Regions from separate parts of the Cyanobium sp. NIVA-CYA 375 genome, predicted to be linked through region 1. Evidence: predicted binding sites of a transcription regulator. Region 1 holds the regulator's gene; each other region holds the start of a gene.
The links. Region 1 encodes NtcA, which controls nitrogen genes in cyanobacteria. Its sites were predicted from a motif close to GTANCNNNNGNTAC; they were not measured.
Positions count from the first base shown of each region.

Region 2: a site for NtcA is predicted at 7,512-7,525, ahead of urtA (urea ABC transporter substrate-binding protein). Genes of this name have one in related genera too.
Region 3: a site for NtcA is predicted at 6,464-6,477, ahead of queF (preQ(1) synthase). Genes of this name have one in related genera too.

Region 1 is NZ_JBSYHW010000006.1:42,592-52,574, reverse strand. It holds gene thyX (FAD-dependent thymidylate synthase) at 1-678, shown strand, start outside; gene dcd (dCTP deaminase) at 699-1,292, opposite strand; gene AC01FP_RS03180 (cob(I)yrinic acid a,c-diamide adenosyltransferase) at 1,292-1,930, opposite strand; gene ntcA (global nitrogen regulator NtcA) at 2,173-2,913, shown strand; gene AC01FP_RS03170 (DUF3084 domain-containing protein) at 2,948-4,165, shown strand; gene AC01FP_RS03165 (RuvC family protein) at 4,162-4,626, shown strand; gene AC01FP_RS03160 (DUF3146 family protein) at 4,632-4,889, opposite strand; gene pth (aminoacyl-tRNA hydrolase) at 4,894-5,532, opposite strand; gene AC01FP_RS03150 (TatA/E family twin arginine-targeting protein translocase) at 5,539-5,811, opposite strand; gene psbH (photosystem II reaction center phosphoprotein PsbH) at 5,811-6,011, opposite strand; gene psbN (photosystem II reaction center protein PsbN) at 6,135-6,287, shown strand; gene AC01FP_RS03135 (alpha-mannosidase) at 6,291-9,203, opposite strand; gene AC01FP_RS03130 (photosystem II reaction center protein I) at 9,318-9,437, shown strand; gene AC01FP_RS03125 (DUF3769 domain-containing protein) at 9,838-9,983, shown strand, end outside.
Region 2 is NZ_JBSYHW010000028.1:10,027-20,009, reverse strand. It holds gene AC01FP_RS08995 (alpha-E domain-containing protein) at 1-887, opposite strand, end outside; gene AC01FP_RS08990 (circularly permuted type 2 ATP-grasp protein) at 881-2,320, opposite strand; gene ureC (urease subunit alpha) at 2,397-4,109, opposite strand; gene AC01FP_RS08980 (urease subunit beta) at 4,121-4,438, opposite strand; gene AC01FP_RS08975 (urease subunit gamma) at 4,465-4,767, opposite strand; gene AC01FP_RS08970 (urease accessory protein UreD) at 4,805-5,731, opposite strand; gene ureE (urease accessory protein UreE) at 5,768-6,253, shown strand; gene AC01FP_RS08960 (urease accessory protein UreF) at 6,243-6,884, shown strand; gene ureG (urease accessory protein UreG) at 6,894-7,490, shown strand; gene urtA (urea ABC transporter substrate-binding protein) at 7,624-8,904, shown strand; gene AC01FP_RS08945 (ABC transporter permease) at 9,000-9,983, shown strand, end outside.
Region 3 is NZ_JBSYHW010000001.1:4,301-14,283, reverse strand. It holds gene AC01FP_RS00090 (phycobilisome rod-core linker polypeptide) at 1-924, shown strand, start outside; gene AC01FP_RS00085 (hypothetical protein) at 946-1,176, opposite strand; gene AC01FP_RS00080 (globin family protein) at 1,315-1,800, shown strand; gene apcB (allophycocyanin subunit beta) at 1,843-2,331, shown strand; gene AC01FP_RS00070 (phycobilisome linker polypeptide) at 2,365-2,565, shown strand; gene AC01FP_RS00065 (FtsW/RodA/SpoVE family cell cycle protein) at 2,784-3,920, shown strand; gene AC01FP_RS00060 (cytochrome c biogenesis CcdA family protein) at 3,930-4,667, shown strand; gene AC01FP_RS00055 (cytochrome c biogenesis ResB family protein) at 4,664-5,962, shown strand; gene queF (preQ(1) synthase) at 5,959-6,384, opposite strand; gene AC01FP_RS00045 (P-II family nitrogen regulator) at 6,572-6,910, shown strand; gene AC01FP_RS00040 (TlyA family RNA methyltransferase) at 6,933-7,805, opposite strand; gene AC01FP_RS00035 (hypothetical protein) at 7,919-8,131, shown strand; gene purB (adenylosuccinate lyase) at 8,176-9,471, shown strand; gene AC01FP_RS00025 (OsmC family protein) at 9,498-9,824, opposite strand; gene AC01FP_RS00020 (23S rRNA (pseudouridine(1915)-N(3))-methyltransferase RlmH) at 9,849-9,983, opposite strand, start outside.

The sequences.
Region 1 (9,983 bases):
CAGCAGTGCGTCTGGGCGGGTATGCATCAGGACTACAGCGAGGGTTTTGTCGCCGCAGCCACCGCCAGCTGGCCCGATGAGACCAAGGCGGGGGAGATTTGCGTCAAGCGGCTGTTAGCTGGCGAGCGAGGTCACTACGGACCCTTGGAACACGCCCAGATCGTGCTCAATGTTGGCTGGTTTCCCCACTCGGTGATGCAGCAGGCGCGCACTCACCGGGTGGGGGTGAGCTTCGATGTGCAGTCCATGCGCTACACGGGCGATCGTATTTGCAAGGCCGCAAATGGTGAACTGGAGCTGGAGGAGATGTTCTATCTACGGCCGGTAGGTAGCTATAGCGACCGTCAAGGCAAAAAATATACCTACACTGAAGAACAGCGCTGCATAGATTTAGAGCTTTGCGGTGTTGCTGCTGCTCGCTACCGTGATCTCTTGGCGGCTGGTTTCGCCGAGGAGCATGCTCGCGGCATCCTGCCCTTCGACTACCGCCAGCACTTCGTGGTGAGCTTCACCCTGCGAGCCTTTCTGCACTTCCTTGACCTGCGGGCCAAGCTCGACGCCCAGCAGGAAATTCGTGAACTTTGTGAATTGATGTGGCCCCACCTGCAGGCTTGGACACCCCAGTTTGCTGACTGGTACGAGAAGAGCCGCTTACATAAAGCCAGGCTCGCCCCATAGCGCGAGCCATTTGATGGGACCTAGATTCGCGCCAAAGTGACACGTTCGGGTTGATACTGGTACTTACCAGCCCGATCTTGATAGGTGGTCTCGCAGGGATCTCCCTCAAAAAAGAGCAGCTGACAAATTCCCTCATTTGCGTAAATGCGGCAGTCAGCACCCGAAGAATTACTGAACTCCAGGGTTAGGTGACCTTCCCAGCCGGCTTCCGCTGGCGTCGTATTAACAATGATGCCTAGCCGGGCGTAGGTGCTCTTACCCAGGCAGATCACCGTGATATTTGATGGCACCTTCATCTTCTCCAGTGCTACTCCCAAACCGTAGGAATGGGCTGGAAGGATGAAATAAGCGCCATCCTCGTCACCGTGCAGGGGAGCGGGTTCAAGGTTCGCCGGATTGAACCGCTTGGGGTTCATCACGGTGCCAGGCACATGCCGAAAGATCAAAAATTCCTTGGCCGACAACCGCAAGTCGTAGCCATAGGAAGAGCAGCCGTAGCTGAGCACCGGCGAGCCCGTCGTCTCGGGATCGAGGTGGCGCACCAGGCTCGACTGAAACGGCTGCAACATGCCTGCCCCAGCCTGCTCGTTGATCCAGCGGTCGTTCTTCAGCATCAGAGACCTCGGCGCAACTGGGTGACCTGATCAGCCATGGCCATCAACTCAGGAGTCATGGCTGGCCCTGTCAAAATGACATCTAAATGGGCTGGTCGGCGCTGCAAGGTTGCCAGCACTTCAGCCTGATCGAGGTAGCCCAGCTCCACAGCCAAGCCCAGCTCGTCGAGCACCATCAGATCCACCGCACCACTAAGTAGCTGCTCGCGGCTGAAGGCCCACACCTGGCGCACCGCATCCAACAACTCGAGCTCCTGGTGGGCAGCCGGTTCCGACAGACAGGCAGGCACGCGGGGGCGCAGCCATTGCAATCGCCCACACAGCCAGACGCTGCTGCCGAGGCCCTGATCTACGCCGCCCTTAAGAAACTGAGTAACCAGCACCCGGCTGCCCAAGCCGGCACTACGCAGGGCCTGGCTGAGCACGGCACCGAAACTGCCGCGGAAAGGCGCCGTATGGATTTGGAGTAAGCCCTCCGACTGGGCCACCAGCCGCAATGCCGGCGCAGCTGAAGGCGTGGACGCGGCAGCCGCCAAAGCCAAAGGGCGATGGCCAGAGCGCTGAGGTTGGTGCTGGACCGCCGGAAAACCAGCTCCAGAGGAGGAGGTGAGGCCTGAGACGGGCAAGCTCGCGGTCATGAACAACCTGAATAAAAACCTGGAAAATCGAGAAACAGACCTGGAGCGCCGCGAGCAGCCCATGGCCCCGCGGAGCTGAATGTAGCGGGATAGGGCCGCTCCACAAGCAAACGACACCATCCCTAGCGGAAACATACGTACTGGTGCGCAGGGGGCGCCGGCGGTGTCATCTCAAACCGTGTGTATTGCTACAAGCCACCCCCCGGGTGATCCTTAGGGTCCCGACACTTGCCCATACCTTGATGGTTGGCGCTACCCACGGATTTAGCCGTACCGCCAACACCCCATCGACGGGTGCCCCTGGCGTGGTGGCAGGCATGGGCAGCGCCGGCCAGGGCAACCCCACCCTGCTGGAAGTGATCCGGGGCCTGGCCGGCAGCAGCGTCGAGACGATCGAACGGGGCAAGACGATTTTTTTTCCCGGCGATCCAGCCGAGCGGGTTTACCTGCTGCGGCGCGGAGCGGTCCGGCTTTCGCGGGTATACGAATCCGGCGAGGAGATCACCGTGGCCCTGTTGCGTGAGAACAGCCTGTTTGGTGTGCTGTCGCTGCTTACCGGCCAGCGCTCCGACCGTTTTTATCACGCCGTGGCCTTTACCAGGGTCGAGATGGTGACCGCACCAGCCACCTCGGTGCGCCGAGCGATAGAGCAGGACGCCAGCGTGGGCTTACTGCTGCTGCAGGGACTGTCTTCGCGGATCCTGCAGACCGAAACGATGATCGAAACCCTCACCCATAGAGACATGAGCTCGCGGCTGGTGAGCTTCCTGTTGGTGCTGTGCCGCGATTTCGGCGTTCCCAGCTCGGAAGGGATCACGATTGATCTGCGCCTCTCCCATCAGGCGATTGCCGAAGCGATTGGCTCCACCCGCGTCACAATCACCCGCCTGCTGGGCGACCTGCGCAACGACGGCCTGGTTCAGATCGACCGCAAAAAGATCACTGTGTTTGATCCAATCGCCCTAGCCAAGCGCTTCAGCTGAACGCCAGGGATACTGGGGCCCTTCGCGGACGTATGTGACGGGCTGGCTGCTGATCCTCGCTCTGCTCGCCCTGGGGGGAGTGCTCTCCACCCTGGGCGACCGACTCGGCAGCCTGGTGGGCAAGGCGCGCTTGAGCTTGTTGGGGATGCGGCCCCGCCGCACCGCCGTGTTGATCACGGTGCTCACCGGCAGCCTGATCAGTGCCATCTCCCTCGGCCTGATGCTGCTGGTGAGCGAGCGGCTGCGCACGGGCCTGTTTGAACTCGATCGACTGGAGCAACGGCTGCAAACCAGCCGCAGCCAACTGAGCCGCAGCAACAGTCAACTGGCCAGCAGCCGCCAAGAAGTGGCGCGAGCCGAACAGGGCAAACGGGAGGCCCAGACGCGCTTTGAACAGGCCCAAGCCCGCGCCAGCAAATTGCGCCAGGAACTGGCGCCACTTTTAGCCCAGCGCAACCGGCTGGAGGTTGAGCGCAGCCGTCTCAGCCAGGAGGTGAAGGGGCGGGATGCGGAAATCCGCCGCACCGAAGCGGAACTGGCCCAGGTGCGCCGCCGGATCAGCGCCGGTGCCCAAGAACTTAAGGACCTGGAGGGCAACCTGATTGCCCTGCGCCGCGGCGACGTGGTGCTCAGTAGCGGTCAGACCCTGGCTAGCGCCAAGGTGACACTTGAGCGCCCTGATCAGGCCAAGGAGGTGATCAACGCCTTGCTGCAGCAGGCCAATCTCAACGCCTTCAGGCGGGTGCTGCCCGGCCAGCCGCCCGATCGCCAGATCCTGCTGGTGCCCAAGAACGACATCAGCAAGCTGGAGAGCCTGCTCGCCAAACCCGGTAGCTGGGTCGTGAGCATTCTCTCGGCAGCCAACGTGCTGAGGGGCGAGCGCCAGGTACTCGCCTTCCCAGACCTACGCCCCAACCGCCCAGTAGTTAAGGCAGGTGAAGTGCTGGCGAGCACCACGATCGAGGGCGACCTCACAGCCCTGGAGCCGGTTTCGCGGCGACTCAACCTGCTGCTGGCCGCTGCCTATGCCCGAGCCCAGCGCCAGGGCACGTTGGTGGAAGGGCTGCAGTTCGATGCGGCCAGCTTCAAACAGCTGGCCCGGGAGCTGAGCGAGCGCCAGCCGGGCCAGGTTGCCCAACTAGAAGCCCTCGCCATCAACAGCGCCAGCACCGCCGACCCAATTGCGGTGGAATTGCGCTGGTTGGCAGCCCCAGCCCCCCCCCCATCGGGGCCGGGCCCTCGCCGCCCATGACGCGCGCTGCGGCGGGCCTGGTGGCAGGCCTCGATCCCGGACGCAGCAAATGCGGCCTGGTGCTGGCCGATCTAGCCGGTAGCCAAATCCTGCAGGCCGCCATCCTGGCGCCGCAAGCCTGCCTAGCCCAACTCCAAGCCTGGCGGCAAGAGGGTCTTGGCCGGATTGTGCTCGGCAACGGTACCGGCAGCCAAGACTGGCGCAGCCGGCTTGACAAGCAGCGGCTGTCACTGGTTGTAGTGGATGAGAGCGGCAGCACCCTGGCAGCCCGCGAGCGCTACTGGCAGCTATGGCCCCCTAGGGGCTGGAGGCTGCTGCTGCCGGCGGGCTTGCGATTGCCCCCCCGCGATATCGACGATGTGGTGGCCCAGCTGCTGATAGAGCGCCACTACGGGTTGCAATTGCGCCGCAACAACCAGGAGGTGCTGCGGCAGTGGCCGCAGCTTGCCACTGGGATTTAAATCGGCTAGAAGCAGGCCCGAACCGTGAAGACGTAATCCCCGCCAGGTTCAAGCTGGTAGTCCACCTTGAGCAGATAACGCAGCAGAGCGTCCTGGATCAGGGCCCGGCCCAAGGAGGGCTCAACGCTGAGTTCGCCGCGGTCAAAAGCCCAGCGGAAACTCCATTTGTAGCCACCGGCACTCACCTCCCCCTCCAGCACCCGCTGGCTGAAGCTCTGGTGCAGCACCCGCAACTGGGCAGTAGTGGAGGGGAGGCGGGCCATCAGCTCAGGCAGCCGTGTACTGGGGCTCAAAACTGTTGAGTCGATTGCCGGCCCGCTCTAGGCCGAGGCGCTGGATCAGGCCAATGCCAGCCTCAACCTCGCTGAGCACCTCTTCCAGCAAGGGCTGCTCAACTGGCGTGAAGCGTCCGAGCACGTGCCCGAGTGTGCGGGCACGGCGTTCGCCAGGATCCTGAGCGGGGGCACCGATGCCAATACGAAGCCTCGGAAAGTCCTGGGTACCTAGGTGGCTGATGGTGCTACGCAGGCCGTTGTGACCACCGGCACTGCCTGTGGCCCGCAGTCGCAACTTGCCTAGGGGCAGATCCATGTCGTCAACCACCACCAGCAACTGGGCGGGCTCAAAACCAAACCAGTCGAGAGCAGCGCGGATCGAGCGGCCGCTTTCATTCATATAGGTCTGGGGCATCAACAGCCTCAGCCGGGCAGGCCCCGAGCCCACTTCAGCCACCAAGCCCTGAAGCTTTGGCTGCTGCCGAAAAGATGCACCACCGGCGCAATCTGCTAGACGCTCTAGGGCCATAAAGCCCACGTTGTGGCGAGTACCGGCGTACTTGGCTCCCGGGTTACCCAGGCCCACCACCAACTGCAACGACGGCTGGGACGCCGGGCTGGCCTGCGTCACGGCAACTCAGGCAGCCGGACCATTGGGAGACTGCTCAATCACCTCTGAGGTACCAGCCACGGAGGCATCAGCTGAGACAAGCTCTGTTACAGAAACCGGTTCGGCAGTATTAATTGCTGTCCGAAGCTCCTTTTCGAACTCAGAAGAGGCTGATTGAAAACCCTTAAGGGTGCGCCCCAGGGTTTTCCCCAGCTCCGGCAATCGCTTGGGACCGAACACCAGCAAGCCGATGGCGGCAATTACCGCCAGCTCAGGCAGGCCAATGCCAAACACGTTCATCAGCCGAGGCCATTCCAGTTGACCGTGATGCCCTCGAGCAGCAGGGACTTGTTGTACAGCTGAAGGATGATCAGCAGAAACACCAAGAAGAGCACCATAAAAATGCCCATTACGGGCGTGGTGCCCCATCCGGGAACCACCTTGCCGTACTCAGAATTGAGTGGCCGCAGGATGTCTCCGAGGCGGGTGCGTTGGGCCATGTCTGCTGCAGCCTCTCGGGCATGGATTCGCTTTAAGTACTGTAAGGGCCTCACGTACCGCGCCGCGGCGGGCCGTCGAGAGTTGTGACGCAACCCGTCACCTGCATCCCCCCTTCCACCTCCATGGACCCCACCGCCACCACCAGCTCCCCGGCCCTTTCCGTGGCCCTCGCCGTGCTGGCGGTGCTGCTTTCACTCACCGGTTTTGGGGTGTATCAAGCCTTCGGGCCGCCCTCTAAGGGCCTCACCGACCCCTTCGACGACCACGACGACTGAGCCCTAATAACCACAAGGGCGCACCCGCCAGAAACCCAGGCTCCACGGCGTCAGCAACCAGGGGTCCCCAGCTTGTTCAGGCTCAGAAATCAGCGGCTTATCCAGGCCATCAAGCCGCTCCAGCAGCTGCCAGTTCTCTCCCAGTTCCACAAGATGGCGGCATGGGGAACAGTTCTGCACGGTGAGCACCACGTCCCCCGAGTCCCCTAGCGGCCGGCAGCCCAGCAGCAACAGCCCCTCGCCCAGGGGAGGCAGGGCCTGATGTCGTTTAGGCCGGCCCTGGGCCGCCGCCGGCCGCAGCCATAGCGGTTCCCTGAAGGCCACCGCCTGCTTGGGCACCTGGGCCCGGCACCAGCCTGCTGGGCAGGGCGCCAGGGCCAGCCGCAAGCGCTGCAGGCCGTTATCGGCGCCAGGATCGGGCCAGGTAGGCGCCCGCAGCAGCGACACACCCAACAGCTCCGCACTAGCCGACACCCCCTGGGGGCCATCGAGCAGCACCGCCAAGCCGCCGCCGGCAGCCACAGAAGCGATCCAGCTGATCGCTGGCAGCTCCCAGCGGGCCTGCTCGCGGGCAGTGAGGGGCTGGGCTGGCCGTTCCAGCACGCCACCGGAGGTATCCGCTGCCCAGCGCTGGGCCTGCTGGGCCAGGGGGATCTCCAGGCGCAGCAGCTCATGGCGCTGGCGCCAGTCAACGCTGAGCACAAGCTCGAGCCAGGGGGTATTGGCTAGTAAGCGCCCCTCCAGCCGCACCGCACTGGCACCGCACTGGCCCCTCCACACAAAACTGGTACACAGCTCGCCCTGCTCCAGCCAGCTCGGCTCGCCCTGCCACTGCCAGGCCAGCGGATGGTCCCGGTAGCCCGTGGCGATGTCCCAGGCATCCCAAAACTCACCGCGATCGGCAAAACGCCGCCAGGCCAGCGGCGCCGCCAGCTGCGGCTGGCCCTGACCATCCCAAAGCTGCTCAATGCCCCGCGGCCCCAGCTCAAAACTCACCAAACCGTTGCCGCAGCGCCAGCCCTCTCGCCACACCGGCGCCTCAACCTGAGCTGCCTGAGAGGCCGCCGCTTCGGCCGATCGCTCCAGGGGCAGGGCAGCCACGCCCGCCAAGGGCGGCAGCTGCAGCCACTGGCCACCAGCCCGAGCCGGCTGGGCCGGCAGCTTCACGCCGCCCCAACTCCAGCTGCCCGACGGCACCCGCAGGCTGCGGGATCGGGGCGGCAGGGGCTGGAGTTGGGCCACCCACCAACTTGGCCCGGAACCGACACCAGCTCCTAGCCAAGCCTGCAGGCCCCGGTCCCGTTGCCGGCAGGCGCTGCGGCGAGCTGCTCGCCACTGGGGCTCGGCCTGCTCGAACACCTCCGGAATCGAGGTGCCGGGCAAAATGTCGTGAAACTGCTGAAAAAGCAGCGTTCGCCAGTCGACCGTTTCAGGCTCACCGGCTAGGGCCAGGGCCAGCTCCGCTTCCCGCAGCAGCCGCTCGAGCGTGCGGTTGTGGCGCTTCTGATCGGGGCGCGAGGTGGCGCAGCCGCGATGCAGCTCCAGGTAGAGCTCGTCGCGCCACACCGGCAGCCGGGGCGCCAGCGGCTCGAGGGCAGCCAAATAATCCCGCAAGCTGCCGTGGTGCTGGGGGCAAGCCTCCGCTTGCTGCTGCCAGAGCCGCAGCTGCTCGAGCATTTCAGCGCTGGGGCCACCACCGTGGTCGCCCACTCCGGGCAGCCACAGGGCCGAATCAACCCCGGTCGCTCCTTGCCAAGCCAAGCGATAGCGCTCCATCGCCACTGGATCGCCATCGGTGCCGATCGGGGCATTGATCAGGGCCAGCAGCTCGGAACCGCAGCGGCTGCGCCAGCGAAACAGCCGGTGGGGGAAGGGATTGGTGGCGTTCCAGGCCAGCTTGTGGGTGCAAAACCAACGCACGCCGGTGCTACGAGCCACGGTTGGTAGGCCGCTGGCGAAGCCAAAGCTGTCCGGCAACCAGGCCAGCGCATGCTCTAGCTGGGGAAAGCTGGCGGCGCTGAATTGCTGGCCCAGCTGAAACTGACGCAGCAGTGAGGAGCTGCTGATCAGCACGCAGTCGCTCTCCACCCAGGGGCCGTTGATCGGCTCAAAGCGGCCGGCGGCCACCGCCCGCTGCAGACGGGCAAACAGGGCCGGACGGTTCTGCTGCAGCCAGGCGTAGAGGGCCGGGGTGGAATGGCCGAAATGGAGCTCCTCGAAGCGGTCGATCAAGTCGAGGGCGGAGCTGAAAGTGCGCTCGGCGGCCTGCCAGGTGTCGGCCACCGGCCAGAGCCAGGCCAGATCGAGGTGGGCATGGCCGAGCACGTGAAACCGGCCTGCCGGCGGTTGGCCGGAGCGCAGCTGGACTAGCTCGGCTTTGGTTTCAGCCAACAATGCCGCCGGGTCTGCCGGATCCAGGGGCTCGAGCTCGAGACGGCTGTCGATAAGAGCGCCGTCGTCGTGCAGGGGACTGCGCAGGCGTAACTCCAGCTCCAGCGCCTCCCCCTGCCACCAGCGCTCGGGCAGCAACCAGCGGCAGGAGGTGTCAAACAGGTCGCCGCCATGCACCCGCGCACCATCCACCCGCAGCTCCACCTGGTCGGCCCACCAGCGCAGCACCAGCCGGGCCTGGGCAACGGGCTCCGGCTGCTGCAGATGTAGCCAGGTCGCCGGGCAAACCAGCCGCAGCCGCAGCTCCCGCCACTGGCCACCCCGCGGCCAAATCACTAGCCCCCGCGCTGCCCAATCCGAGCGATGGCGCTGGCCCCAGGGGTCGTCTAGGGCCGAGCCCAGCCGCCCTCCAGCCTGCACGCAACGCCAAAGTGGTTGGAGATCCCAACGCGAATGGGTTGGCCGCAAACTTGACTGAATCGTTTCAATCCGTGGGGGCTGCCCTAGTCCTGAGGCCTCAGGCATCGTTGGATGGCAAGCCGAGTCCCATAGGATGATCCCGCAGCCGCGGGGTCGACTAGCCCCTTAAAGGCACCTGTCACTCCCTGTCACCAGCTCGCCGTTCCCCAAGGCCGAACCATGCTCGCCCTCAAGATTTCGGTTTATTCGGTTGTCTTCTTCTTTATAGGGATCTTTGTATTTGGCTTCCTAGCCAGCGACCCCAGTCGGACCCCCAGCCGTAAAGACCTGGAAGATTGATCAGCTGGTATTTGGCAAGATCCTGATTCCACTTGTGGGATGATCCCCCAAAGGGCCTGCCCATCTGATTAATTGTGCTGATTCCAGCCACGCTGCCTCCAAATTTTCGGGCTCATAGAGGCCAAGAAGGTAGAGGCCAAGAAGGCTGATGGATCTGGCTGGCGGTCCCCACCAGAGGCTCCCGAAGATGCTGCCTTTCAGGATATTCGTTCGTCCGCTAGTAACCGCGGCTTGCCTGTCTGCTTTGTTTGCTCCCGCAGCTCAAGCAAGGGATAACCCCAGCCAGCAAGAAGCGGTCATTACACCTGGGTTAGTTAAATATGCTCCCAACTTCGCTGTAATCAGGGCCGACCAACAGGGCTACGACCAGCAACTCGGCCGATTTGTTGCCACTGGCAATGTGCAAGCCCAATTTAATGGCTGGATCTTGCTAGCAGACCGGGTAGAAGTAGCGGAAGCAAGCCGCAGCGTCTATGCCAGCGGCCAGGTTCGGCTGATCAGGGGGGATCAATATCTGCAGGCAAGCCACCTGCGTTTTAGCGATTG
Region 2 (9,983 bases), on a different contig from region 1:
CTTTGCAGGGCGTCGATTGATTCGTGCAATCCTCCGGCGATCAGCTCGTCGATGCGGGTGTAGCTCCAACGGGCCAGGGTGAGCCCGCTGAGACATTCGAGCTCGTCTGGAGCTCCGGGCACCGCCTGGCCGCTCACGATCCTCAGGGTTTCGTTGATGCGCCCTAGGCAGTAGCGCACCGACCTCGGAAAGATCGGGTCAAGCAGCAGGAAGCTGGCCACCGCCTCTGGCTCGATCACCTGCTGGCGCGATTGGCGGAACATCTGATATGCCCCAGCGCTACGCAGGAGGGAGATCCACTGCAGTTCATCGAGCACCCCCCCTACCTCATCTGGCGAAGGCAGCAGCAAGAAGTACTTCACATCAAGGATGCGGGTAGTTTTCTCGGCCCGCTCCATCACCCGCCCCAGGCGGCTGAATTGCCAGGAGAGATCGCGGCTCAAGGTGGCGTCGGTGATGCCATAAAAGAGTTGGCAGGCCCTGCGGATCTCCCTGAGTTGCTCCAGGGGGGGCTGCTGCCAGAAGCCTTTGTTGTCGAGCAGGGTCCAATAGATGTCGTTGAGCTGCTCCCACATTTCGGTGGTGATCACCTCGCGGATCTGACGAGCGTTCTCGCGGGCGATGGCGATGCAGTTCGCCACGCTGTTGGGATTGTTTTCGGCTCGCACCAGAAACTCCACCACCTGCTCCGGCCGGCCATCTGGATAGAGACGGTCGAATAATTCGCGATCACCGCTGGCATCAACTAGGGGCAACCAGGGTTCGGCGCTGCCGGGGGGGCAGTCGAGGGACATCGCTTCGCTCACCTCCACAAAACGGGAAATGTTTTCGGCCCGCTCCACATAGCGGTTGATCCAGTAGAGGGAATCGGCGACGCGGCTCAGCATGATTGTTCACTCACGATCCAGGTGTCCTTGCAGCCGCCACCCTGGGATGAGTTAACCACCAGGGAGCCCCGGCGCAGGGCCACCCGGGTGAGGCCGCCCGGGCTTACCCAGGCCCCCTTGCCGCGCAGCACATAGGGCCGTAAATCCACATGGCAGGGGAACAATTCACCTTCGCTCAGTGAGGGCACGGTGGAGAGCTCGAGGGTGGGTTGGGCTACGTAGTTGCGTGGCTCGGCCTGGATCTTGACGGCAAATTCCGCGATCTCCTCCTGGGTGGCGTGAGGGCCGATGAGCATGCCGTAGCCACCGGCCTCCGCTACCGCTTTCACCACCAGCTCACTGAGGTGGGCCAACACGTAGGCCCGGTCGTCCTCCCTGGCACAGAGGTAGGTGGGCACGTTTGCGATGATCGGATCTTCGCCGAGGTAGTAGCGGATCATCTCCGGCAGGTAGGCGTAGATCAGCTTGTCGTCGGCTACCCCTGTGCCTGGGGCGTTGGCGATTGCCACCCGGCCGGCCCGGTAAGCCGCCATCAGGCCACGCACTCCCAGCATCGAATCGCTGCGGAACACGGCCGGGTCGAGGAAGTCGTCGTCGATGCGCCGGTAGATCACATCCACCGGTTCGGGTCCGGCCGTGCTGCGCATCCACACCCGGTCGTCTTGGCAGATCAGGTCGCGGCCCTCCACCAGCTGGATGCCCATCTGCTGGGCCAGGTAACTGTGCTCGAAGTAGGCGCTGTTGAACACTCCGGGGGTGAGCAGAACCACCTTGGGTGTATCGGTCCAGGGAGCGAGCTCTCGCAGGGTCTGCAGCAGGTGGGAGGGGTAATCGTCGATGGGTTGCACGGTGCGGCCGGCAAACAGGCTCGGGAACATCCGCTTCATCACCCGGCGGTTTTCCAGGAAGTAGGCCACGCCCGAGGGGCAGCGCAGGTTGTCTTCCAGCACTCGCCAGGTGCCCTGGCCGTCGCGCACCAGATCCAGGCCGGATATGTGGCACCAGCGGCCCAGCGGTGGCTGGAAGCCCTGCAGCTGGGGTCGCCAGCCCTGGGAGCTCTCCACGTCCTGCCGTGGAATGACGCCGTCGTTCAGGATCCTTTGGGGCCCATAGACATCGGCCAGAAATAGGTCGATGGCTTCCAGCCGTTGGAATAGACCCTCCTCCAGTCGCTGCCAGTCGCCGCTGCTGATCAGACGCGGCAGGGGATCGAAGGGCAGGATGCGCTCACCCCCCTGGCTGCCTGAGCCATTGAGGCGAAAGGTGGCTCCCAGCCGCCGCAGCAAAACGCCGGCGGCCTCATGGTTGCGGTTTAGTTCATCGAGGCCCAGCTGGCCTAGGGAGGAGATCAGGGGCTGCAGGGCGCTGCGGGGCTGTTCAGGTGCACTGAAGTATTCGTCGTAGCCCCGATTTGGTCTGTATTCGGTAAACATGCCACGCCTCTTGCCATGGCGGGATCATGTCCACCCCTTGGGGTCGGCGCCGGTGTGGATTGATACGGAAGGCCAGCTAGAGCAAAAAGTAGCGCTGGGCCATCGGCAGCACCTCGGCTGGTTCGCAGCTGAGCAGCACCCCATCTGCGAACACCTCATAGGTCTGGGGGTCTACTTCAACCTTCGGCAGGGCCGTGTTGTTTTTCATTGAGGCCTTGCCGATGTCGCCGCGGGTGTTGGTCACGGGCACGCAGGGGCGTTTCAGGCCCAGCTGGCGGGGTAGGTCGGCATCGAGGGCTGCCTGGCTCATGAAGGTGAGGCAGCTGGGGGCTAGGGCCGCTCCAAAGGCGGCAAACATCGGCCGGCCGTGCACCGGCCCGGGGGTGGGGATCGAGGCGTTGGCATCGCCCATCTGGGCCCACACGATCGAGCCGCCCTTGATCACCAATTCCGGTTTTACCCCGAAAAAGCCCGGCTTCCATAGCACCAGGTCAGCCAGCTTGCCCACCTCCACCGAACCGATCTGGGAATCGAGCCCGTGGGCGATGGCAGGGTTGATCGTGGTTTTGGCTATGTAGCGCTTCAGCCGGGTGTTGTCGTTGCGGCTGGAGTCTTCGGGCAAGGCGCCGCGCTGTACCTTCATCTTGTGGGCGGTCTGGAAGGTGCGGGTGATCACCTCGCCCACCCGGCCCATGGCCTGGGAGTCGCTGGCGATGATTGAGAAGGCGCCCAGATCGTGGAGGATGTCTTCGGCGGCGATCGTTTCGCGGCGGATGCGCGATTCGGCAAAGGCCACATCTTCCGGGATGCGCGGATCTAGGTGGTGGCACACCATCAGCATGTCGAGGTGTTCGTCGAGCGTGTTGCGGGTATAAGGGCGGGTGGGGTTAGTGCTGCTGGGCAGCACATTGGCTTCGCCGCAGATCTTGATGATGTCCGGGGCGTGGCCGCCGCCGGCCCCCTCGGTGTGGAAGGTGTGGATGGTGCGGCCGCCGATGGCGCGGATCGTGTCTTCCACAAAGCCGGCCTCGTTGAGGGTGTCGGAGTGGATGCACACCTGCACGTCAAAGCGGTCGGCCACCGTGAGGCAGCAGTCGATCGCGGCTGGGGTGGTGCCCCAGTCTTCGTGGAGCTTGAGGCCGCAGGCGCCGGCGCGCACCTGCTCTTCGATCGCTTCGGGAGTGGAGGCGTTTCCTTTGCCGTAAAAGCCGAGGTTCACCGGCAGCCCCTCGGCGGCCTGCAACATGCGGGCCAGGTGAAAGGCGCCCGGGGTGCAGGTGGTGGCGTTGGTGCCGGTGGCCGGGCCGGTGCCGCCCCCCAGCAGGGTGGTTACACCGCTGGCCAGGGCCGTTTCAATCTGCTGGGGACAGATGAAGTGGATGTGGGTGTCGATTGAGCCGGCGGTGATGATGTGGCCCTCGCCGGCGATCGCTTCGGTGCCCGGCCCCACCACGATCGTCACGCCCGCTTGGGTGTCGGGGTTGCCCGCCTTGCCGATGGCGCAGATGCGGCCGTCGCGCAGGCCGATGTCGGCCTTGACGATCCCCCACCAATCCAGGATCAGGGCGTTGGTTATGACTGTGTCCACGGCGCCTTCAGCGCGGGAAGTCTGGCTCTGGCCCATGCCGTCACGAATCACCTTGCCGCCGCCAAACTTCACCTCATCGCCGTAGACGGTGAAATCCTTCTCCACCTCCAGAAATAGTTCCGTGTCGGCCAGGCGCAGCCGATCGCCGGTGGTGGGGCCGTAGGTCTCGGCGTAGGCGCGGCGGGAGATGCGGTATGGCATGGGATGGGGAGTTAATCGAGGGGGCCGTTCACCAAGCCGTTGAAGCCGAAGATGCGGCGCTCGCCGGCAAAGGGCACCAGCTGCACCTCGCGGCTGTCGCCGGGCTCGAAGCGAATAGCCGTGCCGGCGGGAATGTCGAGCCGCAGGCCGCGGGCGGCGTCGCGGTCGAACTCCAGGGCGCTGTTGGCCTCAAAGAAGTGAAAGTGGGAGCCCACCTGCACGGGCCGATCGCCCGTGTTGGCCACCAGCAGCGTTGTCACGGGCCGGCCGGCGTTCAGAACGATCTCGCCGGGTTCGGGCAGCAGTTCACCGGGGATCAGGGGGGGCATGGCGGATCGGGGTTGGGGGGCAGTGATCAGCGGATCGGGTCGTGCAGGGTCACAAGCTTGGTGCCGTCGGGAAACATCGCCTCGATCTGTACCTCGCTCACCAGCTCCGCCACCCCCTCCATCACCTGTTCACGGCTCAGCCAGGTGCTGCCCTCGGCCATCAGGGCGGCAACGGTCTTGCCGTCGCGGGCGCCCTCGATCACCTGAAAGCTGAGCCAGGCCATCGCCTCAGGGTGGTTGAGCCGCAGGCCGCGGTTGAGCCGCCTCTCCGCCAGCAGGGCGGCGGTGACGATCAGCAGCTTGTCCTTTTCCTGGGGGGTTAGGTGCATGGCCCAACTTTGGCAGGACTAGGGCCCATTGACCCGTTCAGATTGAACCCATGGGCTGTTCCTGGAAGGGCCATACCCGCGGCAGTTCTGGGGCGCCGAGGCCGCGTGCGTCCCGGATTCGGGCCCATAGCCTGGTGAACCAAAACCGGGCCGCCTGACTGGAAGGGCCGCGGTAGCGGGCGATCAGGCCCTGGCCTAGGGCGCCGCAGGCCATCTCGCCCTCCAGGCCCTGGCGGTCGCTGCGGCAGTCGGCCAGCAGCTGGGCCAGGGCAGCGGCCCCCAGGGGCTGCGGCGCTGCCCACACCAGCGATCCCAGCACCGGTTGGCCGGCCATGCCGTGTTCTGCTGCGAGTTGGGCGCCGCTGATTTCCAGGGGATCCACCAGCTCCCAGCGGCGGCCTTCGGGGCCGCGGCGGCAAATCTGCAGCCGTGAACGCCAGCACCCCTGGCCCAGGGTTTCGCCGGCGGCGCTGCGGCCCAGCCGCACGACGTCCATGCCCAGCCAGCTGGCCCCCGCTGCTAGCTCCACCGTGAGGTTCTGCTCCAGCAGTCCGCCGGCAAACAGCACCAACTCCTGGGGCAGCCATTCCAGGTCGCTACCGGCTTCAAGGCTGAAGTGCAGGCTCTGCCGGGCCCACTGGCCCTGCGGCACCAAACGGGAGCGCCCCACCGTGCCGTAAACCTTCTGGGCCGCCACGCTGGTGATCAGGGCCTGGCTGCCTGGGGCGAGGTGGGCCCGCAGCGTGAGTTGGTCGCCCCCCACCAGGCCGCCGGCGGTGTGCAGGAGGGGCAATTCGCAGCGGCCGTCTGCCTGGGGGTAGGCCCGTTGCAATTTCAGGGGGGAGGTGGCCCAGCCCTGGTGCACAGTTGCAGTCGGCTCCCCCGGACTGCCCTGCCGGGCCGTGAACTCCAGCTCAGCGGCGCCGTGCCAGCGGCCTGCCGCAATGGTGTTGGGATGATTCACCAGGCATGCTGTTTAAAGACCATGGTGCACCCGGCGATGGCCAGCTCTGAGCCTGCTGACCGGCCGTTGGTGCTGCGTGAGCGCGGGCTGGCCGCCAGCCCGGGGGCCGTTCCTGGCTTGGTGCTGGCCCTTTCGGCGGCGGAGCGCACCCAGCTGCGGGGTTTGCGTTGCACTGCCTGTGGCAGGCAGGTGCTGCTGCAGCTGCCCCGGGGGGCAGCCCTGCAGCCCGGTGAGTGGCTGGCCGCCACGGCTGCCGAACCGCTGGTGCAGGTGCGGGCGGCGCTGGAGGAGCTGATGCAGGTGCGCAGCGCCGATCCCCTGGCCCTGCTCCAGGCCGCCTATCACCTTGGCAATCGCCACGTGGCCATGGAGATCAGGACTGGTGAACTGCGCCTGCTCGCCGATTCCGTGCTGGCCCACCTGCTGGAGTATCGCGGTCTGCAGGTGGACCAGCTGCAGGCTCCCTTTCAGCCCGAGTCCGGTGCCTATGGCTCCGCCCACGGTCACAGCCATGACCACTAGCCGGCTGCGCTTGTTTCAACTGATCAGCCCGGCGCTGCCGGTGGGGGCCTTCAGTTATTCGGAGGGCTTGGAGGTGCTGGTGCAGCGCGGACTATTGCTGGATGGGGCTGGGGTGAGGGCCTGGCTGGTGGCCGAGCTGCAGCGCGGCACCCTGGCGCTGGAGGCGGCGAGCCTGCCGGGCTTGCTGCTGGCTGAGATGGCCGAATTGCGCGAGCGCGACAGCTGGTTGCTGGCCCTGCGGGAGGCGGCGGAGGTGCGCGCCCAGCAGCGCCAGATGGGCGCGTCGCTGCTGGGGCTGCTGGCCGATCTGGGCTTCAATCCGCCCGCCTTGAATCTGGCCTGGCCGGCAGCCTTTGCCCTGGCGGGCCGCGCCCTGGAGGTTGCTGCCACCGAGCTGGTGGAGGCCTACTTGTATGGCTGGGTGGCAAACCAGCTCAGTGCGGCCTTGCGGCTGGTGCCCCTAGGACCCACCGAGGCCCAGCGCCTACAGCTGGGCCTGGCGCCTTTGATTGCCGAGCGGGCCCTGGAACTGGCGGCTGCCGATCCAGATCAGCTCTGGAGCGGTGGTGTGGGTGCGGGTCTGGCCCAGTTGCGCCACGCCGAGCTGTACTCCAGGCTGTTTCGCAGCTGAGCGGATCGGATGAGCAAGCTGCGGGTGGGCGTAGCTGGGCCGGTGGGCTCTGGCAAAACGGCCCTGGTGGAGGCCCTATGCCGGCGGCTGCGCGATCGCCTGCAGCTGGCGGTTGTTACCAACGACATCTACACCCAAGAAGACGCCCAGTTCCTCACCCGAGTTGGGGCCCTAGAGCCCGAACGCATCCGCGGCGTCGAAACCGGCGGCTGCCCCCACACCGCCATCCGGGAGGACTGCTCGATCAACCGGGCGGCGGTGGCCGAGCTGGAGGCGGCCTTCCCCGATTTGGATTTGGTGCTGGTGGAGAGCGGCGGCGACAACCTGGCTGCCAGCTTCAGCCCGGAACTAGTGGATCTCTGCATCTACGTGATCGATGTCGCCGCTGGCGACAAGATCCCCCGCAAGGGCGGTCCGGGGATCACCCGCTCCGACCTGCTGGTGATCAACAAGATCGATCTGGCGCCGATGGTGGGCGCCAGCCTTGAGGTGATGGCAGCGGATACCGAGCGCATGCGCCCTGGGCGCCCCTGGTGCTTCACCAACATCCGCAGCGGCGAGGGGCTGGAGGCGGTGGAACAGTTTTTGTGGGCTCAGTTGCCCTGATTGTCTTGTGTTTAAGGAACTGTTGCAACCGCTACAAAGCCAAGGTGTGACAACTGGATACCTTCCAATGACCGCTAAATAGCAGCGGGACATTCAGCGGTTTCCCGTAGGAGTTTTTATGAAGTCTTCCCTGATGCGCAAAACCACCATGCGTTATGTAGCTGGTGCTACGGCGATGGCAGCCAGCCTTTCGCTGGTGGCCTGCGGCGGCGGCGGTGAAAAAGCCTCTGGCGATTTTGACGGTGAAGTGAAGGTGGGAATTCTGCATTCCCGCTCCGGCACCATGGCCATCTCCGAAAACACGGTGGCTGAAGCCGAGTTGATGGCCATCGATGAGATCAACGCCAAGGGCGGGATCACCATCGAGGGCAAGAAGCTGAAGATTGTTCCCGTCGAAGAAGATGGCGCCTCGGATTGGCCCACCTTCGCCGAGAAAGCCAAGAAGTTGATCGATCAGGATCAGGTTGCTGTGGTGTTTGGAGGCTGGACCTCTGCTAGCCGTAAGGCGATGCTGCCGGTATTCGAGGCCAAGGATCACTTCCTCTTCTACCCGATTCAGTACGAAGGCCAGGAGTGCTCCAAGAACATCTTCTACAGTGGTGCTACCCCTAACCAGCAGGCCGAACCCGCGGTCTCCTGGCTGCTGAAGAACAAGGGCAAGGACTTCTTCCTAGTTGGCTCCGATTACGTGTATCCGCGCACCGCGAACACGATCATGAAGGAGCAGCTAAAGGCTGAGGGCGGCAATCTGGTGGGTGAGGACTACCTGCCACTTGGTAACACTGAGGTAGCTCCGATCATTGCCAAGATCAAGCAGGCCCTGCCCAAGGGTGGCGTGATCGTCAACACCCTTAATGGTGATAGCAACGTTGCCTTCTTCAAGCAGATGCAGGCCGCTGGCATCACCCCTGCCAACGGCTACGCGATCATGAGCTTCTCAATTGCTGAGGAGGAGGTTGCGGCAATTGGCCCTGAGTATCTGGAAGGCACCTATGCGGCCTGGAACTTCTTCCAGAGCCTGGATACACCAGCTTCCAAGGAGTTCACCAATAACTTCAAGGCCAAGTATGGCGAAAACCGCGTCACCAACGACCCGGCTGAGTCTGCCTACAACATGATCTACCTCTGGGCCGCTGGAGCGGAGAAGGCCAATAGCGTTGACAACAGCGCTGTGCGCAAAGCCCTGATTGGTGTGACTTTCGATGCCCCCCAGGGCAAGATCGAGGTGCAGCCCAACCATCACACCACCGAGCTGGTGATGATTGGTGAGGTCCAAAAGGATGGCATGTTCAAGATCATTGAAAACCAAGGCGTAGTTAAGCCGATTGCCTGGAACCAGTTTGTTCCCGAAACCAAGGGCTACACTTGCGATTGGACCCAGGATCGTCCTGACGCTGGCAAGTTCAAGATGTGATCAGCGCACTTTGATTAGCCGCAGGGGGGAGAGACATTTAGTCTTCTTCCCCCTTTTTCTTTTTGTTTTTGTTCCTTTGTCCCCTCCGGGACTCCATGACAGCTCTTTACGACACGCTCTTCAACGGCCTGGCGATCGGCTCGGTGCTGATGCTGGCGGCGCTTGGCCTCGCTGTGGTCTTCGGCCTGATGGGTGTCATCAACATGGCCCATGGGGAATTGATGATGCTCGGTGCCTACACCACCTTTGTGGTGCAGAACCTGCTTAAGAACGGCCCCCTTTCCGGCCTCTTCCCCATTTATTTACTGATTGCGATTCCGATCGCCTTTCTGGTTAGTGGCTTGGCCGGGTTGTTGCTCGAGAAGACGGTGATTAGGCGCCTCTACGGCCGTCCCCTGGAAACCTTGCTGGCCACCTGGGGCGTCAGCCTCATCCTGCAGCAGTTCGTGCGCTCCGTTTCTACGGCCTTCTTTGCCGGTCTGCTGCTGGCGGTGTTGCTGGGACTGTTCGCGCCGCGCCTCACCCCCCAGCTCTGGTGGCAGAAGCGTTGGACGCCGCTGCTTGGTGTTGGCAGCTGGGTGCTGGCCGGCGCTCTGGGCATTGGGCTGGCTTCGGCCCTTGGCAGCGTGAGAGCCCTGGATCAGCCCTGGTTCAGCGCTCGCAACATTGACGTCACGGCGCCGCAGTGGCTGCGTGGCTCGATCGATCTGGCGGGGGTGACGATGCCCACCGGCCGTCTGTTCATCATCGCGCTGACGGCAATTGCTCTTGTGGCGGTGAACTGGTTTCTGCAGAAGAGTGTTTGGGGTATCCGCATTCGGGCCGTAACCCAGAACCGGCCGATGAGCAGTTGCCTTGGCATTCCCACAGAAAAGGTTGACGCCCTCACCTTTCTGGTGGGCTCGGGGCTGGCCGGGGTTGCCGGTGTCGCTGTCACCCTGCTGGGTTCGGTGGGACCAAACCTCGGCGGTAACTACATCGTTGATTGCTTCATGGTCGTGGTGCTCGGTGGGGTTGGCAAACTGCTCGGCACCGTGGTGGCGGCTCTCGGCATCGGCATCCTGAGCTATGTGCTCGGC
Region 3 (9,983 bases), on a different contig from region 1:
GCCCTCAACTATGGCGCGATTTTTCCCTCCGGCACCGCCTCAGTGGCAACCCGGCCAGCGCCCTACGGCTACGACAGCCGCCGCATCCTGATCGGCAATGGCCTGGCCCAGCCTGGCCAGATGGACAGCGTCCAGTTCCGCAAGGCCACTCCCCGCCGAGTGGGCCCCAAGGTCGTACGCCTCCAGCAGATTGCTACCGGCGGCAGCTCCGTGCCCCGCCGTGGCGGCCAACCCAGCATCCGTGGCACTGAAGCCAGCACCCAGGCAGTTATTAATGCGGTGTATGTGCAAGTTTTAGGCACTGCTGGCTATGCCGGAGAGCGCAATAAGGTTGAGGAAATCAAGCTCGAAAACGGAGACATCAGCCTGCGGGAGTTCATCCGCCAAGTCGCCCGTTCCAAGGCCTTCCGCCGCCGTTATTGGAGCGGCCTTTACATCACCAAGGCCATCGAAGTGATCCATCGCCGGCTGCTAGGTCGTCCAACCTTCGGGCGATGGGAAATTGACGCCTACTTCGATACCGCTGCCCGCGCCGGCTTCTATGGGGTAGTCGACGGGATTCTCAACAGCAGCGAATACAACGAAACCTATGGCGAAGACACAGTCCCATACGAGCGTTTTGTCACTGCTAATGATCGAAATGCGCGTAAGGTGCCCGGCCTCAACCGCCCCTTTGATGCATCTGCCTATGCCAATCAATTTGCCCAGGAGAAACGTCCAAACGTGTCCGTTGATCAGACCATACGCACTACCGGGGATATAACCAATCGAAATCTGTCGGCGCGTCGGCAGATGGTCGTGGGGAGCTGGACAGCCCAGACCGTAGGGGGCGAAACCATGAAGCCATCTCAGCCCCAAGACAACTTCATTGCGGGGCCGGGCAGCATCCGCCAAGCACCTGCACCGACTCGCCGCTGGAGGTAGCCCCCTACGTCCAGCAACGCCTCAGCCCCATGGCACCCCTGCGCGCTGCTTCAGCGACTTCAAGCCTCCCGGAGACACTTCGGGGGGTTTTTTATGATCAAGATAATAATTGTCGCAAAAGTTGAGCCGCAAGCCGAAACAAGTGGAGCGATTAGCTAAGCAAAATGATGAATAATTGCTGCGCCAAGCCGCTAGTAACAACATCGCCCAAAGCCATTGCGCCGCAACAGGTTTTCCGAACACAAACGCCATGAAGAACTGTTACCACCACGGGAGCAGTGAGGGGCTTTGCCGCAGAATGATTTGGCGATCGGCGCAAGTCGATCCGTTCCCTTACCCACCGGATATCGGTCTCCGTCAAGGCGGCCGCTTGTTTCGAGGCAGAACTGCATGAGCATCGTCTCCAACTCGATCATCAACGCGGACGCGGAAGCCCGCTATCTCAGCCCTGGCGAACTCGACCAGATCAAGTCCTTCGTGGGCGCTGGTCAACGTCGTATTCGCGTCGCCCAGGTTCTCGGAGAAAGCCGCGAGCGCATCGTCAAGACCGCTGGTGGCGCCCTGTTCCAGCGGCGTCCCGACGTGATTTCCCCCGGCGGCAACGCCTACGGCGAAGAGATGACCGCTTCGTGTCTCCGCGACATGGATTACTACCTGCGCTTGGTGACCTACGGGATCATCGCCGGCGATGTGACCCCCATCGAAGAGGTTGGCATCATCGGAGCCAAGGAGATGTATCGCTCCCTCGGCACTCCCCTCGATGCCATGGCTGAGTCCGTGCGGGAAATGAAGAACGCCGCCATGGGCCTACTCACCGGCTCTGACGCTGAAGAAGCCGGTTTCTACTTCGACTACGTCATTGGCGCCCTCTCCTGAGGAAGCGTTCTTTTACTACTCCCCGCCACCACAGCTGGATTCATGCAAGACGCGATCACAAACGTCATTAATCAGGCCGACGTTCAGGGCCTGTACCTAGACGACTCCGCCATGGGCCGCCTGGAGCAGTATTTCACCAGTGGTGAACTGCGCGTCCGCGCCGCTGCCACCATCAGCGCCAATGGTTCGGCCATCATCAGAGAGGCCGTAGCTAAGTCGCTGCTGTATTCGGATATCACCCGTCCGGGCGGCAACATGTACACCACCCGTCGCTATGCGGCCTGCATCCGCGACCTGGATTACTACCTGCGCTACGCCACCTACGCCATGCTGGCTGGCGACACCTCCATCCTCGATGAGCGGGTACTGAATGGTCTCAAGGAGACCTACAACTCCCTTGGCGTGCCCATTGGTGCCACCGTCCAATCAATCCAGGCCATGAAGGAAACCACCGCTGCACTGGTGGGTCCCGATGCCGGTCGCGAAATGGCCGTCTATTTCGACTACATCTGCTCCGGCCTGGGCAACTGATCCCTGCCAGCGGCACACCCGAGGATCATCTCCATGCGTCTGTTCAAGATCACGGCCTGCATCCCCAGCCCGGAAAAGAGCCGCACCCAGCGTGAGCTTCAAAACACCTATTTCACCAAATGGGTGCCCTACGACAGCTGGTTCGCTGAGCAGCAGCGGATCATGAAGCAGGGTGGCAAAATCCTCAAAGTGGAACTAGCCGCCGGACGTCGCCAACAAAACGTTGGCAACTGAGATTCAGTAGTTTTTGTTTCTCCCCAAGCTCGGCACTGGCCGGGCTTTTTTATTGTTTGACTCTGGCTGCCAGGGGTCGACAACACCCCCCCGGGCACGGCTCAATGGGTTGAAGATGGCCCTAGCTCTGCCATTCCCCAATTCCAGCTTTGGCTCGCACCGCAACCCATCAATCACACAACGACCCAGACGACGGCTCTCCGAAGGCTGGGGGGCTACTGCCGTTGCCTTGGCCCCAGTGGCCAGCAGAGGCCAGATTGCTTCTGGGCATGGTGGCGCTCTGGAGCTTGATCGGGCTGCTGGTGCTCACCTCCGCCAGTTGGTGGGTCGCTGAACGGGAAATGGGTGACGGCGCCTTTTATCTCAAGCGCCAGCTGATCTGGATGGCTGCCAGCTGGGGGCTGCTCTGGCTCGGCTTGCGCACCAGCCTGCGGCGCTGGTTGCATCTGGCTCCGCTGGGGTTGTGGGTTGGCATCGTTCTGGTCGCAGCCACCCTGGTTGTAGGCAGCACTGTCAATGGCGCCAGTCGCTGGCTGGTGCTTGGACCGGTACAGCTGCAGCCATCGGAATTGGTCAAGCCTTTTGTGGTGTTGCAGGGAGCTGCCCTTTTCGCCCACTGGAAGCGCATCGGCAACGACCAAAAACTGCTCTGGCTCGGGGCCTTTGGGGCCCTGATCCTGCTGATCCTCAAGCAACCAAACCTCAGCACCGCCGCCCTATCCGGGCTGCTGCTTTGGCTGATGGCCCTGGCAGGGGGCCTGCCCCTAACCAAGCTGCTAGGGGCCGCCGGAGCAGGAGGGCTGTTAGGCAGCGCCAGCATCATGCTCAACGAATACCAGCGTTTGCGGGTGGTGTCGTTTTTAGATCCCTGGCGGGATGCCCAGGGGGACGGCTACCAACTGGTACAGAGCCTGATGGCGATCGGCTCAGGTGGCTTTCTAGGCGAGGGCTTTGGCCTTTCCACCCAGAAACTGCAGTACCTGCCGATCCAGAGCACCGACTTTATTTTTGCAGTATTTGCTGAGGAATTCGGCTACGTGGGCTCGGTGGTGCTGCTGCTGTTTTTGCTCCTGTTTGGCTTCGTGGGCCTGAGGGTCGCTCTTAGCTGCCGCAGCAACCAGCAGCGCCTTGTCGCCATCGGCTGCACCACCTTGCTAGTGGGCCAATCCATTCTCAACATCGCCGTAGCCAGCGGTGCCATGCCCACCACCGGCCTGCCACTGCCACTGATCAGCTATGGCGGCAACTCTTTGATGGCCAGCCTGCTTGTTTGTGGTCTATTGATCCGCTGCTCGCTGGAGGCCGGCGGTCTTGCCCCTACCCCCCGGCACCGGCGCACCGCAGCTGCCCGATAGGCTGATTAGATGATTAATTTTGGGCCCCAACTGGCCGATTGGGCCCGTAGCAGCGAATCGCTGCTGCAGCACTCCCTGGCCAGCCCCACCGCCACCACCTTTGGTGTCGTGTTTGCCGGTGGGCTGCTCACGAGTCTGGGCCCCTGCTCCCTTTCGCTTTTGCCAGTCACCCTTGCCTACCTAGCTGGTTTTGGCGGCACCCCCGGGGTTAAACCCAGCCAGGCACCCTGGCAGCGCAGCCTCAGCTTTGCGGCCGGCATTGTGGCTTCCTTAGTGCTGCTGGGCCTGGTTAGCGGCCTACTGGGCCGGATCTACGGTCAGATCCCGGGGCTGATTCCCACGGTGGTGGCTGTGCTTGCCCTGCTGATGGGCCTAAATCTGCTGGGCCTGCTGAAGCTGCCCCTGCCCGCCGGACCCGATCCTGAAATCTGGCGTCGCCGGGTGCCGGCCCCCCTGGCTCCCATAGCCGCAGGCCTAGCTTTTGGTCTGGCCGCAACCCCCTGCACCACCCCTGTACTTGCGGTGCTGCTGGCCTGGATGGCCCAGAACGGCAAACCACTTGTGGGCATGTTGCTGCTCACTAGCTTCGGAGCCGGTCAAGTGGTGCCGCTGCTGCTGGCCGGCACCGCAGCCGCCAGCCTGCCGAGCTTGCTGAGCCTGAGGCGGCTGGGCCAATGGGTTCCCCCGATCAGCGGCGTGGTGCTGGTGACCACCGGCGCCCTCACCCTGGTGGCCAACTGGCGATGAAAGCCTTGCTGCGGCTTGTGGGCTGGATCTCTGATCTGCGGGTGGCGATCGTGCTGCTGCTGGTGATTGCCAGCACCAGTGGCGTCGGCACGGCAATCCCCCAGCGGGAACCAGCCGAGCTCTACCACCGGCTCTACGACCCCCAACCCTGGCTGGGTCTGCTGAACGGCGATGGGGTGCTGGCCCTGCAGCTCGACCATGTGTATTCCAGCGGCTGGTTCCTGGGGCTGCTGGCCTGGCTGGCCCTAGCCCTGCTGCTCTGCAGCTGGCGCCGCCAGTGGCCCGCCCTGCAGGCCGCCCTGCGTTGGGTCGACTACCGCACCCCCCGCCAGCTCAGCAAGCTCAGCGTGGCCGAAACCCTCAGCACAGACACCCCCAAGGCGAGCCTCGATCAGCTGGCCGGACTGCTGCAGCGCCAAGGCTGGCAAATTCAGCGCCACGACGACCGCCTTGCCGCCCGCAAGGGTCTGCTGGGCCGGGTTGGGCCCTTGCTGGTGCACGCAGGGATGGTGGTGCTGATGCTCGGGGCCGCCTGGGGGGCCCTGGGGGGACAACGGGCTGAGCAATATCTGGCCCCCGGCCGCAGCCTGGAGCTAATGGACAGTCGAGGCAGCAGCAAGCTCACCCTTGCTCTCGACGGCTTTTCCATCCAGCGCGATCCCGCTGGGCGACCTGAGCAATTCACTTCCAAGCTGCGCATCCTGGAGGGCGATGGCAGCGAGGGCAGCCTGCTGAAGCAAGCCGAGATCAGCGTTAATCATCCGCTGCGCTTTCAAGGGGTCACCCTTTATCAAGCCGACTGGGCCCTGGCCACCATCAGCCTGCAACTCGGCAAAAGCCCCCTGCTAGAGCTGCCGCTGCAGAGCTTTCCACAGCTAGGCGAACAGGTTTGGGGAATCGTGCTGCCTACCCGCCCAGATGGCAGCGAGCCGGTGCTGCTCAGCCTGGGAAGTGAACAAGGGCCTGTGGAGATCTACGGCGCCGACGGAATCTCAATAGCTCGCCTGTCCCCAGGCGGCGCAGCTGTGGAAGTGAAGGGGCTGCCGATACGGGTTGAAAGCGTGCTGCCCGCCAGTGGCATCCTGCTGAAGCGGGATCCGGGCGTGCCTTTGGTCTACGCAGGATTTGCGATTGCCCTGGCCGGTGGCGGGCTCAGCTTGCTAGCCACGCGTCAGCTGTGGGCAATTGCCGAGGGGCCGGCCGGGCAAGCGGGTCAGCTGCACGTGGCCGGACTCTGCAACCGCAATCTCACGGGCTTCGCTGCCGAGCTGCCCCAGATGCTCGCCCAGCTCTAACAAGCAAGCCGAGTGCCGTGGCTGACGCGCACCACGGTGTGAACGTTGCCGCGGGGGTGAAAATCGGCCTCCAGCTGCATCCACTGGGGGTCGGTGGCGGCAACCAGATCATCCAGGATGCGGTTGGTCACCTCTTCATGGGAGATGGAGCGGTCGCGATAGCTGTTTACGTAGAGCTTGATCGCCTTGAGCTCCACCACCCGAGGGCCAGGCTGGTAGATCAGGCGCAGGACAGCAAAGTCGGGGTAGCCGGAAAACGGGCACTTGCAGGTAAATTCCGGCAGCTCGATCGACACCTCGTAGGGACGGCCGGGCCTGGGATTGTCGAAACAGATCAGCTCGGCTTCAGCGATGGCCCGCTCGCCGTACGAAGGCGTCTGGGTGAGGCAGGACGCATTGGCAGAAGCAGGGCTAGAAGACATTGGAGCAAGGAAGGGGAAAGGGCCAGTGCTAGATAGGGATTCTAGGAAAAGCGGCCGTAGCCAACAGCCGGCCTAGCTGGTAACAACCGCTACGACGACCCCCACAAAGCTCGGGCCTAATGGGCCTAGTCCCTTCCATAGGCAGGGATTTCCTGAGAGACTTCCAATTCAGCCCCCTGCTGTTCCCATGAAAAAAGTTGAGGCCATCATTCGTCCCTTCAAGCTCGAGGACGTCAAGATCGCCCTAGTCAATGCGGGAATCGTGGGCATGACCGTGAGCGAGGTGCGAGGTTTTGGCCGTCAGAAGGGCCAAGTGGAGCGCTACCGCGGCTCTGAATTCACCGTCGAGTTCCTGCAAAAGCTCAAACTTGAGATCGTTGTCGACGACGACAAGGTGGACACGGTGGTGAGCGCCGTTCAAGATGCAGCCCGCACCGGCGAAATCGGTGACGGCAAGATCTTCGTGAGCACCATCGATTCGGTGATTCGGATCCGCACCGGTGATCGGGACAGCGGCGCCATCTGAGCGCCAGCAACCCTCTCGATTTTTATGCCCTGGGAGTCAGCGTGCTGGCTACCAGGGTCTTTATTTGTTCTGGTTCAACAAGCTGTTCAACAGACTCAAAAAGATCCCCTGCAACATCAGCCATTCCTACCTGCCCATCGCGATCGGGGCGCCGCAGCCAGAGCAGGTATTCGTGGTTGCCTGCAGGCCCGGTAATTGGTGAGGCCACCAGGCCGCACGCAGCCAGGCCCAGGCCAGAGGCCGCGTTGATCACCCCTGCGATGGCATCGCAATGGGCAGCCGGATCACGCACCACGCCGCCCTTGCCGACCCGGCCCTTGCCGACCTCAAATTGGGGTTTAACCAGCAACAGCAGATCCAGGGGGGCCTGGGGTTGCAACAGCCCCAGCAGGGCGGGCAAGACCAGCCCTAGGGAAATGAACGACACATCGGCCACCGCCAGATCGGGCCAGGGATCCTCGGGCCCGTAAAGGCCATCAGGGGTGAGGTGACGCAGGTTGGTGCGCTCCTTGAGTACTACGCGAGGATCACTGCGCAGACTCCAGGCGGTCTGGCCGTAGCCCACATCGATTCCGTAAATGCGGCAGGCCCCGTGCTGGAGCAGGCAGTCGCTGAAGCCGCCAGTGGAGATGCCGCCATCAAGACAAACGCGCCCCTGCACTGCGATTGGGAAGGCCTCAAGGGCCCGCACTAGCTTTTCGCCGCCCCTTGAGACGTAGCGGGGGGGCTGCTGCACCAGCAGCTCCGCCTCCGGCAGCACTTCGGTGCCCGGTTTATCGAGCACACGGTCGCCCTGGCGCACCCGCCCGGCCCTAATCAACTGCTGGGCCTGCTGACGGCTTGCCGCCAGGCCACGGGCCACCAGCTCCAGATCCAGTCGTTGCTTGCGGGCCATGGCGCTCCACGTTTTGTGATCAAACCACAACGCAACCGGAACAGATTCCAAGCATCCCTGCCTCCGCACCAAAACCCAGCAGAAGATATCCCTCTGAAGTTGATCCGGCACCAATGGCCACCCAAATCCGGACCGCGACTGCTGCAGCCAATGTGCTGGAACTGTTCTATCCCGGCAGCTTCGTCAAACTGCGCAATCAACCTGCCGACCTACCCCCCTTCCAGCTGATCCAGTGCCGCGGCGGCCGCTGCTGGGTGCGCCAGCAGGCCTGGGGCCAGCAGGTGCACTGGGAAGTGGAGCACCGGCGCCTAATTACCGCTGCCTAAGGGGCGCACCCATACATTGGTCTGGACGTGAGCCAGACGCGGCCTTGATCGAGCGTTACACCTTGCCCGAAATGGGCAACCTCTGGAGTGAAGAGGCCAAATTCCAGAGCTGGCTGGATGTGGAGATCGCCGCCACCGAGGCCAACTGTGAGTTGGGGCGAGTGCCGGCCGAGGCGGTGGCCGCGATCAAGGCGAAGGCCCGTTTCAGCGTCGCGCGAATTCTCGATATCGAAGCCGAGGTGCGCCACGACGTGATCGCCTTCCTCACCAACGTCAATGAGCACGTAGGCGACGCCGGCCGCTACATCCACGTGGGCATGACCAGCTCCGACGTGCTCGACACCGGCCTGGCCCTGCAGATGAAGGCCTCGGTGGCCCTGCTGCGCATCGAGCTCGACCTGCTGGCCGATGCACTTAGGGCGCTAGCCCGCGAGCACAAGGGCACGGTGATGATCGGCCGCAGCCATGCCATCCACGGCGAGCCGATCAGCTTCGGCTTCAAGCTGGCCGGCTGGCTGGCCGAGGTAGAGCGCAACCGCGAGCGACTCGAGCGCTTGGAGCGGGTGGTGAGCGTGGGCCAGATCTCCGGCGCCATGGGCACCTACGCCAACACCGACCCCCAGGTGGAGGCGATCGCCTGCGCCAAGCTCGGCCTGGTGCCCGACACCGCCAGCACCCAGGTGATCTCCCGCGATCGCCACGCCGAATACGTGCAGACCCTGGCCCTGGTGGGCGCGGCCCTGGAGCGCTTCTCCACCGAGATCCGCAACCTGCAGCGCACCGACGTGCTCGAGGTGGAAGAGAACTTCGCCAAGGGGCAAAAAGGCAGCTCGGCCATGCCGCACAAGCGCAACCCGATCCGCAGCGAGCGCATCAGTGGCCTGGCGAGGGTGCTGCGCAGCTATGTGGTGGCGGCCCTGGAAAACTGCGCCCTCTGGCACGAGCGCGACATCAGTCACAGCTCGGTGGAGCGCATGATGCTGCCCGACTGCTCGGTGACCCTGCACTTCATGCTGCGGGAGATGACCGAGGTGGTGAAGGGCCTAGGGGTGTACCCCGAGAACATGGCCCGCAACATGAACGTTTACGGCGGTGTGGTGTTTAGCCAGCGGGTGCTGCTGGCCCTGTTGGAAGCCGGCATCAACCGCGAAGACGCCTACAGGATCGTGCAGCGCCATGCCCACAGCGCCTGGAACACAGACGGTGGCAACTTCCGCGCCAACCTCGAAGCCGATGGCGAGGTAACGGACAAGCTCAGCGCTGAGCAGCTGGCGGATTGTTTCAGCACCGATCTGCACCAGGCCAACCTGGGCGTGATCTGGCAGCGACTGGGGATTTGAGCTAGAGATTTGAGCTGGCAGACAGTTCAGGACCAGTGCAGCCGAATCGGCACCGCCCCATCCAGGCTCAGCTTTACCGGACAGCTTTCCCCGGCCCGCTGCAGCACCGCCCGCTGCTGCTCGCTGAGGCCCACCGGCAGGCTGATCCACACCTCCAGCAGGGCGATCCGCCGTGGCGCCTCGGCGCCCATGGTCTTCTGCACCAGGGCCGTGGCCACCAGGTCGGTGGGCGAGAACCGCTCCCCCTTGCCCTGGTTGTCGGTGGGGGCATCGGTTTCGAGCACAGAGCCCGAAGGGCCGTGGCTGGAGTGGCAGCGAAGGCCCCCCTCGTAGCGGCTGTCGATCGTGGTCATCGCGAGGCATAAGCGCCACCCCACTCAAGCGCCTGGACGGTGATAAGGCCCTCCCTGCTGGATCGTGCTGGCCCGATAGAGCTGCTCCAGCAGCAGCAGCCGCGCCAACTCATGGGGGAAGGTCAGCGGCGAGAGGCTGAGGCGCCAGTGGGCCCGCCC